2 regions of the Pedobacter sp. HDW13 genome follow, and region 2 is predicted to be linked to the other one. Evidence: riboswitches for the same ligand, from Rfam matches in the RefSeq annotation. Region 2 holds a riboswitch; the other holds the start of a gene.
The links. Region 2 has a riboswitch for cobalamin ahead of metE (5-methyltetrahydropteroyltriglutamate--homocysteine S-methyltransferase). Riboswitches for the same ligand answer to the same signal wherever they lie in the genome.

Region 1 (7,437 bases), 2.7 Mb from region 2:
TTGGTGTCGATTACATACAGCGACGAAGCAATGGCTGCATAATCACCTCTCGAAATCACATACACATCACCATACTTATCGGCTTTTAAATGGTGAAGGTTAATGGCAACATCAATTTTTTTAATCTCGGTATTGGTTGTTAAATCAATTACCGATACAGTTCTGTCGTAGTTTGGATAGTTGTAACCACCAGAATTGGCCACATAGAGTTTGGTACCTACAACCGCCATTTCTTCGGGTTGATTACCTACCGTTATTTTAGTTTTAATGGTACTCAAAGCAGTGGTATCTACTACGGCTACATAGCCATCATAAGATGTGATATAAGCGAAATTCTTATAAAAGGTAACATAACGCGGGTTGTTGATATCCAGTTTAGCCACCTGCTTTGCGTTGCTGGCATTTAAAATTTCTACTTTATTGCTTCCGTTTACAACAACATACATTTTAGCGCCGTAAATTTTGATGTCGTTACCCACATCGCCCAGGCCTAAAGTAACAGCCGGATTGGCTGCGCCAAATATATTCCTCGTGTATTTCCCATCATCATAGCTATAGTAATCTAAAGATGATTTGTTAGAACCCCAGTTGCCTTCATTCAAAACATATAAGCCCTTTACGGTTAATGATGGGGTTTTGGCTCCCTGTTCAGCGTCTTCATCTACCGGGGTATCTTTTCTACAGGCAAATGCCAGGGCTGTTAAAAGCAAAAAGCCGGTTAGTTTTAAAACGTGGTGTAATTTGTATTTCATATCGTGATTTTAAATTGGTTTAAAAATTAGCGGATAAAGTAAGTCGGTAGTTACGACCAGGCATTGGATAGTTAAGTACCACATCGTAATACTGGTTAAAAACATTATTGATTTCGGCATTGATGAAGAACCTGCTTTGGTGGTAAAAAAAATTTGCACCAAGTGCTAAATCGTGGGTGTACCACGGCTTAACATAGTTAGCTGCTATATTGGCCTTTTGGCTATATCGTTCGCCGGTGTAGATGTAACCATAATTAAACACCAGGTTTTTATAATCAATTCCAAATCTTGCCGATCCGCTATGTACAGGGATGTAGGGAATCTGATCGCCATACCTGAAGGCTGTGGTACTAATATCTACTGCTTTTTCGAAGGTATAATTCGCACTTGCCTTCAGCTTCAACTGTAAATCTAAATCCCAAACCGTTTGAATATTGGTTTCGAAGCCTCTGATACGCACACGATCGAGGTTAACCATGGTCCATCTGCCTAAATTATTACCTGGAATGGCTACAATCTTATCTTTTACCAGATTATAATAGGCATCAGTCTGAAGGGATAAATAAGCAAGGCGCCTCCCGTTTGAAGTATGTCCGTAAGTAAAACCCAGGTCGTATTGACTGGTGTATTCGGGTTTTAGCTTGGAGTTTCCAATAAACGTGTAATAGAGGTCGTTAAAAGTGGGCATCCGGAAAATGGATTTGTAAAAACTGCGAATGCGGAAATCTTTGGTTTGAAAAGGTTGCCACGATGCCATTAAAGCCGGAGTATATTCCTGCCTGTTGGCTGATTGATTACCATTTTTAACCTGCTCTGCAATCAGGGTTGCTAAAACATTGGCTTGTATACTCAATCTTTTTAGGTTTAAGGCGCTCGCAAGTGCTACTAAACCGGTATTACGTTTAGGGTAAGCAAAATCGTACAAATTGGCATCTAACTGTTGTAAACTGTAATCTGTAGCCAGCGAAACCTCCCAAATACCCGATATTTTATAAAGATTGACTGCAGAGATGTACCATTCCGTTTCGGTAAAGCGGTTGTCTAAAAAGCCGTTTTGTTGTTTAAATTCGGGATCGAGGTAACGCATAAAACTATATGCATACTTCGTATTGAACATAAAATTATAGCGGGCACTCCTTTTATTCTGGTACGAAGCCTGAATAAAACTATTATCGTCCCACTGGCGCTGTGTAAAGGTAAACCTGTTCGAAACAATAGCCCCGGGCAGTCCGCGTGCCGAATTGTAGTTGTATAATTTAAGGTTCCACTTGCTGCTATCAGGCAATAAGCCAAACAGCGTTGCTTCTACCCTTGCCGATTTAACATCGCTGTTATTCCGGATAATGGTGGTATCGTAAGCCAGTTCTTTATACCTGAATTTATATTTGCCGTTGGATTCTAAATAGCTGGCATCTAAAAGGAGAGAGATTTTATTGCTGATTTTTTGTTTATAACTGATATTCGGGTTAATCAATCCGAATGAGCCGGTTTTTAAACCAACGCCCAACCCATACTTTTTCCCTTCATTAAAAGCAGGTTGTGCTGTTCGAAGGTAAAGTGCACTGGCTGCTGCATAACTTCTGGCTGGCATCAGTAATTCGGGTTTTTGACCAACATAAACAGCAATCTCTTCGAGGTTATCTAATGAAAACTTGCCTAAATCTACCTGGCCGTTTTGGGCATTTCCAAGCTGCACACCATCATAAAAAACAGCAGTATGGTTGCTGCCCATGCTCCTTACATTAATAGTTTTTAAACCGCCAACACCTCCGTAATCTTTTAATTGTACACCGGCGAAATAGCGTATGGCATCGGCAACCGAAAGACTGTTCAGGCGTTTTAATTCCGTCCCTATGAGTATTTGTACCGGAGTTGGCGATAAATTTACCTTTGAGTTTTTATACTCTGTTATTTTAACATCCTGCAATTGATTGGCCTTTGCGGTATCAATCTGCGCGACTGAAATAGCAGGCAAAAGAATGCCCGTGCCCAATAGCGGTGCCAGCAAAAAGAAAAACCTGGTGCTTAGTAAAACACCTTTAATTTTGATCATTTGATTGTGAGTTTAACCCACAGCCAACAGATAGAAAAGAAATGAAAATACGAAAAACGTAAGTACCTCACCCCTAGCTTCAATCCACGAAAGCTATGAAATATAATGCTAAGGCAGGTCTTCTGACTTACTCCCGGTTTTCCGGCCTTCCCATCCCGACAAGTCGGCACAGTGGCAAATGATTGGAAACCCGTTAAGGAGCTTACAGCTGCGGGACAGTTACAGATTTACACTGTATTCCCTTTTAATTCCGGGTGTAATGCCGGAAACCAAAAGCGCCGCAAATGTAAGAAAATTAACCAACATGTAAAATGGATGATGGAAAATGGTCGTTTTAACAGAAAAGGCTAAATTAGGAATCACATTATAACACATGAGAAAAATTTTAACTGTTGTACTTTCGTTAATCAGCTTATCTGCCATGGCGCAAAAAACCGATACCGTGTTTCTCAGGAAACTGATGGAGTCGAAACCCGAACTTTTTTCGGCTGTGCTCAATCATCCGAATAAAAACCAAATACAAATTATGTACACACAGGTTAACCGCGATGCCCAAAACAAGCCCAGCTTTAAAACCTTCAGTTATAATTTAGATCCTCATCACTATTTTTATCCGGCCAGTACCGTTAAACTTGCGGCTGTAATTTTTGCGCTGGAGAAAGTAAACCGTTTAAAAAGCACTGGTTTAACCGCACAAAGTATTATGGTTACAGATAGTGCTTTTAAAGGTCAAACCAAAGTACTAAAAGATACGAGCGCCAGTAATGGTTTGCCATCTGTTGCTCATTACGTTAAAAAGATTTTGCTCACCAGTGATAATGATGCATTTAACCGATTATTTGAATTTATTGGTCGTGCAGAAATTAACCAGAAACTAAAAGCATATGGCTTTAACGACAGCCGGATATTAAACCGTTTAGCCATAGGCGATGCAGGCGAATCAACTAAACACTCCAATCCGGTTAAATTCTATAACAGCAGTCAACTGGTGTACAATCAGCAGGCACAGTATGATCCCAAAGATTATGAACTGAGCTTAACCAATCTCACTATGGGAAAAGGTTACCTGGATAGCGCCGATAAACTGGTAAACAAACCCTTTAGCCTGGCCGGAAAAAATGCCTTCGCGATTAACGATCAGCAGAAATTGATGCAAAAACTGATTTTTCCGGAAGCATTTCCTGCAAAAGAACGGTTTAAATTAACTGCTGATAATTATAAACTCATTTACACCTACATGAGTAAATATCCAACAGAAAGCGATTTTCCTAAACATGATCAGAAAGAATTTTGGCCTACCTATGCTAAAATGCTTTATTACGGCCGCGAGAACATTAGTCCGGATCCAAACATCAGGATCTTTAATAAATATGGCGACAGCTACGGTTATATTATCGACAATTCTTACTTCGTTGATTTTAAAAACGGCATCGAATATTTTTTAACCGCAGTCGTACATAGTAATGAAGACGGCATATTTAACGACAATAAATATGAATACGATACCGTTTGTTTTCCATTTATGAAAAACCTGGGCAAAAGTATTTATGAAGTGGAATTAAAAAGAAGCAAAAAACATAGGCCCGATTTAAGCAAGTTCAAACTCGATTATAAGCATTAAACAGTAAAACCTTTCGTAGCTTTTTGGGTTTATAGCGTATAAATTGTACAAAAAACTATACATTAATTAAAAAATAATATATTCGCATTTCAAATAAAAGAATAAAGCACTAATGGCTAAACTATTAATAATTGACGATGAACGAGCGATAAGAAGTACCTTACGCGAAATTCTGGAATACGAAAATTACGAAGTTGAAGATATCGATAATGGTATTGATGGCCTCGAGATGATCAAAAAAGGGAATTATGATCTCGTACTTTGCGATATCAAGATGAACAAGATGGACGGTATGGAGGTGCTCGAACAAGCCCAGGCCATTAAGCCCGATTTACCTTTTATTATGATATCTGGTCACGGTACAGTAGAAACCGCTATCGAAGCCAGCAAAAAAGGCGCTTTCGATTTTATTTCCAAACCACCTGATTTAAACCGCTTACTAATTACTGTACGCAATGGTTTAGATCGCGGAACTTTGGTAACAGAAACCAAGGTATTAAAGCGTAAAGTAAGTAAAACACGCGAAATACTGGGCGAATCGGAAAGTATTTCGAAAATTAAAGAAACCATCGAACGTGTTGCCCCTACCGAAGCCCGTGTATTAATTACAGGCGCAAATGGCAGTGGTAAAGAACTGGTTGCCCGCTGGTTACACGAAAAATCGAACCGATCAGAAAGCCCTTTAATTGAAGTAAACTGCGCCGCTATTCCTTCAGAACTAATTGAAAGCGAACTATTTGGTCACGAAAAGGGATCGTTTACCTCTGCGGTAAAACAACGCATTGGTAAGTTTGAACTGGCTAACGGCGGCACCTTATTTTTGGATGAGATTGGCGATATGAGCCTTTCGGCTCAGGCAAAAGTGCTTCGTGCATTACAGGAACATAAAATTACCCGTGTTGGTGGCGAAAAGGAAATTGATGTAAACGTGCGTGTTTTAGCCGCAACAAATAAAGATTTATTAAAAGAAATTGAGAATGGTAATTTCCGTATGGATTTGTACCACCGCTTAAATGTAATTAATATTCATGTGCCTCATCTTACCGAACGTACTGATGACATCCCTGTAATTGCGCAAAACTTTTTAGAGCGTATTTGTGGCGATTACGGCATGCCGGTTAAAAAGATAAACGACGGCGGAATGTCGGCCTTACAAGCTTTACCATGGACAGGTAACGTACGTGAGCTGCACAACATGATTGAACGTTTGATTATTTTGAGCGATAAAGTAATTACTGAAAATGATGTGCGTGCTTTTGCCAACCCTGGCGGTGGAACAAACATTGGTGCTGCAACCAGTGCTCAGATTGCCAGCTCAGGCGGCTCAAGCCTTGCTTCTACTTTCGATTCGTTTAATAATTTTCAGGATTATAAAGATCATGCAGAACGCGAGTTTATTAAATTCAAGCTCGAGAAAAACAATTGGAATGTTTCTAAAACGGCCGATGAAATCGACATTCAGCGTAGCCATTTATACAGTAAAATTGAGAAATTTGGTTTAAAAAGAGCTGAGTAGTACGATAAGTTGAAAAGTTTTGAAGTTGGAATGTTTGAAGATTAGCCGGATAGCATTCCAATTTTTTTATGTCAATAAACCAATCGTCATCTCGACTGAAGTGCAACGGAACGGAGAGATCTATCAAGAATATTCACCAAAAGATTTCTCCACTTCTCTCGAAATGACGATAACTGAAGATGAATTGACTCTAACCCATATAATCATTCTGCCGCATCAGCAAGGCCCTGTATTTGTTAAAGATTGCAGTCTTAGAAACGAACCCCAGATAACGGTTTTGTTCAGAGAGTACCGGTAAAATCCATACATTTTCCTGTTCCATCTTTTCCAGTACCATTTTAAGATCATCGGCCTCGGTAAGTGTGTTTGGTGCAGCTTGTACCAAATCTGCAGCCAGTAAGTTTTCCTTATCCGGATTGCCCATCATCTCATTAAACAGCTTTTCGATGTAAATGATACCTTTAAAATCGCCCGTCTCATCGGTAACCGCACAAATATTTTTACCCGATTGTACAATTTCATTCATCTTTAGCGAGAGTACATCATTCAGTTGTAACTGGGGATAACTCTTCTCAATCAGATATTTTAATTTCATCTGGTTCAAAACCGTAGTATCCTTATCCTCGTGAGATAAAAGCTCACCTTTATCAGCCAATACTTTGGTGTAAATAGAATGTTTTTGCGAACCACGGTTAATGGCGTAAGAAATAGCCGTAGTAATCATTAACGGCACCATTAAAATATAGCCTCCCGTAATTTCGGCAATAAGGAAAATACCCGTTAAAGGCGCGTGCATGATGGAACCCAAAGCAGCGGCCATACCCGCCACAATAAAATTCGACACGTTTAACTGCGCCATACCGGATAAATTTACCGTATAGGCAAAAATAAATCCGATTAATCCACCCATGATTAAGCTTGGCGCAAACGTTCCGCCATTACCACCGGCACCTAAGGTAATGAGGGTAGCAAGGGATTTCATGAAAATGGTGACCACAGTAAACAACACTACAATCGCAGGATATTATTGTAATCTTCGAAAATACTGTTGTTAATTACGGCCAGGTAATCGCCTTTTAGTAAGCCTTTCATCGTAATATAGCCTTCGCCATATAATGTTGGAAAAAGAAATACCAAAGCGCCAAGCATTAAACCGCCCACAACTACCTTGGTGTAAGGATCTTTTATTTTATAAAAGAGGCCTTTAATGGCATAATTCGCTTTGGTAAAATAAATGGAAAACAAGCCAATTAAGCCCGCCAAAAGCACATAATAAACCAATGCATCCATTTTCCAACCCTCAGTTACCAAAAAGAACAACTGCTGCGTGTAAAATGCCCTGGCCACCACGGCTGCGGTAGCTGCCGATAAAAGCAGCGGAATAAATGCTGGAATAGTAAACTCGGGAAGCAGAATTTCTATTGCGAAAACAATACCTGCCACCGGACTATAAAAAGCGCCTGCAATACCTGCGGCCGCACCACAAGCCACCAAC
Region 2 (7,437 bases):
ACCGCTGGTTATTGAGCTGCGATTCTGCTTTGTATTGGATGAAAAACCCCACATCGGTTATCATTACCAATGCCGCTAAACTTAATTCTGCCCAATCAGACTGGGGGCTTAACACGTTTGGTAACGGCGTAACTTTTGCTTCCGATCGCGGTGCTGATGGTTCAGTACAAAACGGTTCCAATCGGCCCTTTTTTAAATTTGATGGCACAAAGAAACCCGATAAAAATATTTACGGCTGGACCGGAAACCATTATTTACGCCTCTATACACAAAGGGAATTAACCGATAGCGTAAGTCCTTTTCCTATTCAAACCCACACCGATTATCATATGGGGCCTGCCAGCTTTACGCAAAGCGGAAAGGAAATGTATTTCACCTTAACCAAAATCCCAAAGCATCCGGTTTATGTAAAAGGCAAACTGGCTACCGTTAACGTAGAAATCTATTCGGCTAAGTTAGATGAAAAGGGAAATTGGGGTAGTCCTCTCGCTTTTAGCTATAATAAAGTGGATGAATATTCGGTTAGCGATCCTTTTATCAGTGCCGATGGCAATACCCTTTACTTCAGTTCAACTATGCCCGGCGGCCTGGGCGGGGCAGATATTTATTTTTGCCTGAAAAGAGCAGATGGTACCTGGCAGCTTCCCGTTAATTTGAAAGCACTGAATACTGCCGGTAACGAACGTACACCTGTGTTGGGCGGGCATCAGGATTTTTATTTCAGTAGCGATGGTCGGGTAGGTATGGGCGGATTGGATATTTATAAAGCCAATCTCGTAGGAGATAAAATCAGTAAGATCGAAAATATGGGCTACCCGCTCAATTCGCCTCAGGATGATTTTGCTTTTCTGAAAACTAATGCACTAAACGGATACCTGAGCTCCAATCGCACAGGTGGCTTAGGAAACGATGATATTTACAGCTTTACTGCACCTCAATTATTGGTATTTAAACTTACCGGAATTGTTTTCGATAAACGTACTAACCTTCCACTCAACAATGCGTTGATTACGTTAAATAAAACCAATATACAAAACCTGAAAGTGTTAACAGGTGATGATGGTACATTTCAGTTCAATTTAGAAAAATCGGCTGATTATGAACTTACGGGAGAGAAAACCGCTTACCGCAACGATTTGGCCCAGGTAACCACCAAAGGCCTTACCACCAGCACCATGCTTAAGCAAAATCTGTATCTGGAAAAAATAGAGCTCGAGAAAGCAATTAAGCTGGAAAATATTTATTATGATTTCGATAAATCTGATATCAGGCCTGATGCAGCTATTGAGCTTAACAAACTGGTTAAAATTATGAAAGATAACCCAACCATTTGGATTGAGCTGGGTTCGCATACCGATAGCCGGGGTAACGATCAATATAACATGCAGCTATCGCAAAACAGGGCCAATGCTGCCGTTCAGTACATCATTAACCAGGGCATTGCCCCGAACCGGATTACTGCTAAAGGTTATGGCGAATCGCAACTGCTTAATAAATGTGCTAACGGTGTAAAATGTACAGCAGCCGAACACCAGTTAAACCGGAGAACCGAATTTAAGATTGTAAAATTATAAAACGTTGCTGTGCAGCAAGCGGCTTTTAGCGTTAGGGATAGACTAAAAAGCCCTTGTTTGCATGGCTTCGTTTTTTAGCAATTATTCTAAATACACCATAACCATAGGGTTTATATTTTCTCCTTATTAACAACTAATTAATTTCGGAACTCCTACGGATTTTCTTCACATGTTATCGAAGCAATTCCGAAGAAACAGGCTATATTAACCTTTGTTTACAGGCTTAATTTAAGGTTGCCAATTTATTTCACCACCTAAGACATGTAAGAATATTAAAGGTTGGAACGAAGACACGATTGCAATTTATTTACCATTTAAGACATATAAGCTCATGTAAGGGTAATTGTACTTATATGAAACTTATATATCTGATATGGTTTTTGTTTTACATGGTAATAAATTGAGTTGTCATCCTGAGCTTGTCGAAGGATCTGCCTTAACCTAATTCAATCATTCAAAACTCAATTACGCCAATACCTCTTCGCGCATTTCCTGGGCTGCTGCCACCATTTCAATCAGTGCTTTTTTGGTTTCATCCCAATGGCGGGTTTTTAATCCACAATCAGGGTTTACCCAAAGCTGATCGGCAGGAACCACAGCTTTCGCTTTTTCCAAAAGCTGCACCATTTCTGCTCTTGAAGGTACCCTTGGCGAGTGGATATCGTACACACCAGGCCCAATTTCGTTCGGGTATTTAAAGTCGGCAAAGGCATCAAGCAGTTCCATTTGCGAACGCGAACATTCAATTGTAATTACATCGGCATCCATATCGGCGATATTTTGGATAATATCGTTAAACTCCGAATAGCACATGTGAGTATGGATCTGCGTTTCGTCTTTTACACCGCTTGCCGAAATTTTAAAGGCCGTAACCGCCCATTTCAGGTAAGCCTGCCAATCTGTTTGGCGTAACGGAAGGCCTTCGCGTATGGCTGGCTCATCAATTTGAATGACTTTTATTCCTGCATTTTCGAGGTCTACCACTTCATCGCGGATAGCCAGTGCAATTTGGTTACAGGTAACTGATCTCGGCTGGTCGTTACGTACAAAAGACCATTGCAATATCGTAACCGGACCGGTTAACATGCCTTTTACAAGGATTGGGGTTAACGATTGCGCAAATGCTGTCCAGTAAACCGTCATGGCTTTAGGGCGGTCTACATCACCATAAATAATAGGGGGTTTAACGCAGCGGCTACCGTAGCTCTGTACCCAGCCATTTTTGGTAAAGGTAAAGCCGTTAAGCTGCTCACCAAAATACTCTACCATATCGTTACGCTCAAATTCGCCATGTACCAATACATCAATGCCAATTTCTTCCTGCCAGCGAATGGCTTCTTCGGTTTCCTTTTTTAATAAAGTATCGTATTCGGCAGGTGTAATTTCTCCCTTTTTAAATTGTGCCCTCCAGTTTCTAACTTCGGTAGTTTGTGGAAAAGAACCGATAGTTGTAGTAGGGAAAAGCGGCAGTTTTAAAATATCCTGCTGTGTCTTTTTCCTGATCGAAAAGGCATTTTCGCGTTCTGCATCTTTATCGGTAATGCCACTTACCCTTTGCTTTACTGTTGTGTTATGGATCAGCGTAGAAGTTCTGCGGCTTTCAATGGCGTTTTTGTTTTCAGTGAGTTTAGTCAGTGCCTCCTGACCGGGGGTTTCATCAGCCAATGCTTTGAGGGTAACCACCTCATCAATTTTCTGTTTGGCAAAGGCCAGCCATTGCTTAATTTCGGGGGTAAGGGTTTCCTCGTTGGTTTCCAGGTCCAGATCGCAAGGCGAATGCAATAATGAGCACGAAGGCGCAATCAATACGCGGTCGCTACCCAGTTGGGCTACTGCTTTTTTGATGATGGCTAAAGATTGCTCAAAATCATTTTTCCAGATATTTCTACCATCAACCACTCCAAGAGATAAGCTTAATGTAGCCGGAATGGCATTTAGTACTTCATCCAGCTGCTCAGGGCAACGTACCAAATCGATGTGTAAAGCCTGTACAGGTAAGCCGGTAGCCAGTGCAAGGTTATCTTTTAAGCCCTCAAAATAAGTGGCTACCAATACCTTAAGCTGCGGAAATTGTTTCCTGATTTCGGCATAAACATAATTGTAGGCTGCACGGGCTTTTTCGTTAATATCTAACGCTAAAAACGGTTCGTCGAACTGGATCCACTCTGCTCCCTGATCTTTCAGCTCTGTTAAAATCTGGAGGTAAACCGGTAACAGTTTCTTAATCAAGTCGATTTTATCAAAACCGGTTTCTTTTTCTTTGCCCAGTAACAGGTAAGAAACAGGCCCAATAATTACAGGTTTGCTGTTAATGCCCAGTTGTTTTGCCCTTACAAATTCGTTTACAATTTTGCCTGAGAAAAGGTTAAACTCCTGGTTTTTATAAAATTCGGGTACAATGTAATGGTAATTGGTATCGAGCCATTTGGTCATTTCCATGGCGGTAATGTCTAAACCATCTTTCTGGTAGCCCCGGGCCATGGCAAAATACAAATCGAGTTCGTTATTGGTTTTCTGCAGTACCACCTGGTTATAACGTTTTGGAATGGCGCCTACGGTTAGCGACATATCCAGGATCTGGTCGTAATAAGAAAAATCGTTTGAAGGAATCAGGTCGATACCTGCCTCTTGTTGTAGTTTCCAGTTTTGATCGGCAATGTTACGGCCTTTGCTCAGCAGCTCTGCCAAAGTAATTTTGCCGGCCCAATATTGCTCGCTGGCTTTTTTTAGTTCTCTGTTGCTCCCGATACGCGGGTAGCCTAGGTTGTGGGTTTGCATTTTTTCAACTTTTTAAATGGTTAATAATCATTGTAAAAAGCCCCTTGTTAATTTCGCAATGCAATAAGGAAGGAAGTATGAAGGAGCGCAATGCCACGGAAACAGGGCACAACAAGCCCATAAAGGTTTTGTACCAGTGTAACAGCATTTGTCTGACATCAGGCTTCAATCGCGAAAGCATTGTCAATTCCGGAACAGAAAGGTATCCTGACTTGTAACCGTTTTATCATCTATGGATGTTTTTGATAAAATCTTAAATGTTACTTACAGTTGCGCGACAGTTCGTGATTTACACACGATTCCCTTTTCACTTCCGGTTATTGAAATATATACAAGAACTCTTTTGCTTACAATCAGTTTTTAATTCTTTTCAAAGGTAGTTAAGTGGATATTAAAACTATTGATTGTGAAATAATAAGGTTAAACAGCTGTTTTTGTGTTGTTTTTTAGTGTATTTTGCTTTTGAGTACTTAGATTTGGCAGCAAAAAAGAAAAATATTCTATGAGCGAGCTTGATGAAACTGATTTATTACTGTTGAAGATTTTAGGCAATAACTCCAGTTACACCACAAAAGAGCTGGCAGCGCAGGTAAACTTATCGCCGTCGCCGGTTTTTGAAAGGGTAAAACGGTTAGAAAACAATGGCTATATTAAAAAATACATCGCTATACTGGATGCGGAGAAATTTAACCAGGGCTTTATTGTTTTTTGTAACATTAAACTGAAACAGCATGACCGAAAAATCGGCCACCACTTTGTGGCCGATATTTTAAAAATAGATGAAGTTACAGAATGTTATAATGTTTCTGGCGACTATGATTTTATTTTGAAGGTATATGCGAGGGACATGAAACACTATCAGGATTTTGTTTTCAATAAACTCGGCTCAGTAGAAAGTATTGGGAGTACACACAGCACTTTCGTAATGGCCGAGATTAAAAATTCGCATAACATTAATTTTTAAGGGGCTGTGGCATTCTTTCGTTTGTCTACAAGTTTGCCACACTGAGCCTGTTGAAATGCCTATTTAAACTGGTAAGTTTTAACATAATCAAATACAACCTCGTCGGGATATACGCCCTTGGTGTAGTCGCCGCCAAAACCAGTTAATTCGGTACTTAAGATCATGTATTCTGAAATACCCGACAGGCCTTTACTTGTGCGGAATACTTCGGTTCCATCAACAAAAAAGACGTATTCTACGTTGTTCCAAAGTAATCCAAAAGTGTGAAAATTATTGTCGTTAATGGTTTCGCTGGGTACAATTTTACTTTCGCTTTTGTGGGTTGCACCGTAGCCTCCCCAATGTACGGTATGGTAAGTGGCGTTTGGATTCGGCTTCAGGTATTCAAAAATATCAACTTCTGCACCCACTGCAAGTGCATTATCTGGCTGTGAACCCATTGTATTTGTTTGTAGCCAAAAAGAGGAGTGTGTACCAAGCGATTTTTGCATTTTAGCCCTGCATTCAAAATAACCGTACTTCTGGGCAAACTTACCATCGGTACACAGTTGCCCAACATAATATTTTCCATCAGTATCTTTAATCGTTTGTATCACCAGATTTCCTTTGCCATCAAGCGAAATGGTTTTATTGCCCGAAACAGTAGCATATCCCCTTACGGTTCCATCAGCCCTGTAAGCCCATTTCGTTGCATCGATTGTTGTGCCGTTAAAATCATCAACAAAAACAGGAGTCATCTGGTGAATAAAGTCGGCTGGTTTTAAAGGTTTTTGGAGAAATGGATCCGTTTTTTGCGAAAGCGTTGGTACTTCGGGAACATCATTTTTCTTGGCGCAGGATAAAAGTAGAACGGCGATTAAAATTGAAACTGTGTTTTTCATAATACATTTAAAATTTGGTTACAGGATAAAGGTGTACCTTTTTTAGAATAAGCAGGGGCTAAAATCCTTAACAAATGGGGCGAAAAATACAAAGATATTATGGGTAATATGGATGACCTGTTGCAGCAGGTGCATAGGCCTGTAGGTAGGAAGCTGCTTGTGGCCTGTAAGCTTAACATTTTCTTAATGTTCACCAAACTTAAAGGGTATACTGTCCAAATACCTTTGCCGAAAAAAGATTTATGAAACGAATAGTTGCCCTAATGGCCTTGTTGTGGCTTTCGGCGGGATATGTATCGGCACAAGAAAACCATGTGGTATTGATTAGTATAGATGGCTTACGCCCCGAATTTTATTTAGATCCGCAATGGGGCATGATTAATGTACGCCAGGCCATGCAAAACGGAGCATATGCAGAGGGCGTAAGGGGCAGTTTCCCAACGGTTACCTATCCTTCTCACACCACCATTGTAAGTGGTGTATTGCCAGCCAAACATGGTATTTATTATAACACACCTGTTGAACCGCTGGGCATTTCGGGCAAGTGGTTCTGGTATTACAAAGACATTAAAGTACCTACCATCTGGACAGCAGCTAAAGATGCAGGTTTAACAACCGCAGGGGTGAGCTGGCCGGTTACCGTTGGTGCGCCAATTACGTATAACCTGCCTGAGTATGTAATTCTTCCACAAGGTAAAGGAGAGAAAAAAGACGAGATTAAAGCCATGTCTTTGGAATCGAACCCTAAAGAGCTTTTTCAGGAAGTACAGGATTATGCGGTAGGTAAGTTTAACGAGGAATATGGTGCTTCGGTTGATTTTTATACCAGCGACCAGAATAAATCGCGCATGGCAGCCTATATTTTAAGAAGATATAAGCCAGCTTTCCTGGCATTGCACATTGCACTTTTAGATCACTTTGAACATGAGCAGGGCCGCGATGGAGATAAAGTAAGATCGGCTATCGTAGGGGCAGATGTGGCTATTAAAACCATTATGGATGCGGTAGAGGCATCGGGTATGAGCAAAAACACTACTTTCATCATTACCGGCGACCACGGTTTTGTTGATATCCACACACAGTTTAAACCTAATGTAGTACTAAACAAGCTTGGCCTTTACGATGATGCCAATAAAGAAGGCTGGAAAGCTTACTTTCAGCAAAGCGGTGGATCTGCCTTTTTACACCTTAAAGATCCAAACGATAAAAAAAGCGTAGAGCAGGTAAAAAAAGCATTAAG

Region 1: linked by a shared signal. The riboswitch ahead of G7074_RS23500 (TonB-dependent siderophore receptor) and the one ahead of metE (5-methyltetrahydropteroyltriglutamate--homocysteine S-methyltransferase) in region 2 are both predicted to bind cobalamin.

Annotation. Positions count from the first base shown of each region.
Region 1 covers NZ_CP049868.1:5,658,473-5,665,909, forward strand. The annotation lists gene G7074_RS23495 (YncE family protein) at 1-752, opposite strand, end outside; gene G7074_RS23500 (TonB-dependent siderophore receptor) at 772-2,805, opposite strand; cobalamin riboswitch at 2,900-3,094, opposite strand; gene G7074_RS23505 (serine hydrolase) at 3,179-4,426, shown strand; gene G7074_RS23510 (sigma-54 dependent transcriptional regulator) at 4,539-5,942, shown strand; gene G7074_RS27735 (chloride channel protein) at 6,133-6,924, opposite strand; gene G7074_RS27385 (chloride channel protein) at 6,951-7,437, opposite strand, start outside.
Region 2 covers NZ_CP049868.1:2,923,807-2,931,243, forward strand. The annotation lists gene G7074_RS12525 (OmpA family protein) at 1-1,574, shown strand, start outside; gene metE (5-methyltetrahydropteroyltriglutamate--homocysteine S-methyltransferase) at 2,040-4,352, opposite strand; cobalamin riboswitch at 4,532-4,711, opposite strand; gene G7074_RS12535 (Lrp/AsnC family transcriptional regulator) at 4,855-5,316, shown strand; gene G7074_RS12540 (family 16 glycosylhydrolase) at 5,376-6,197, opposite strand; gene G7074_RS12545 (alkaline phosphatase family protein) at 6,440-7,437, shown strand, end outside.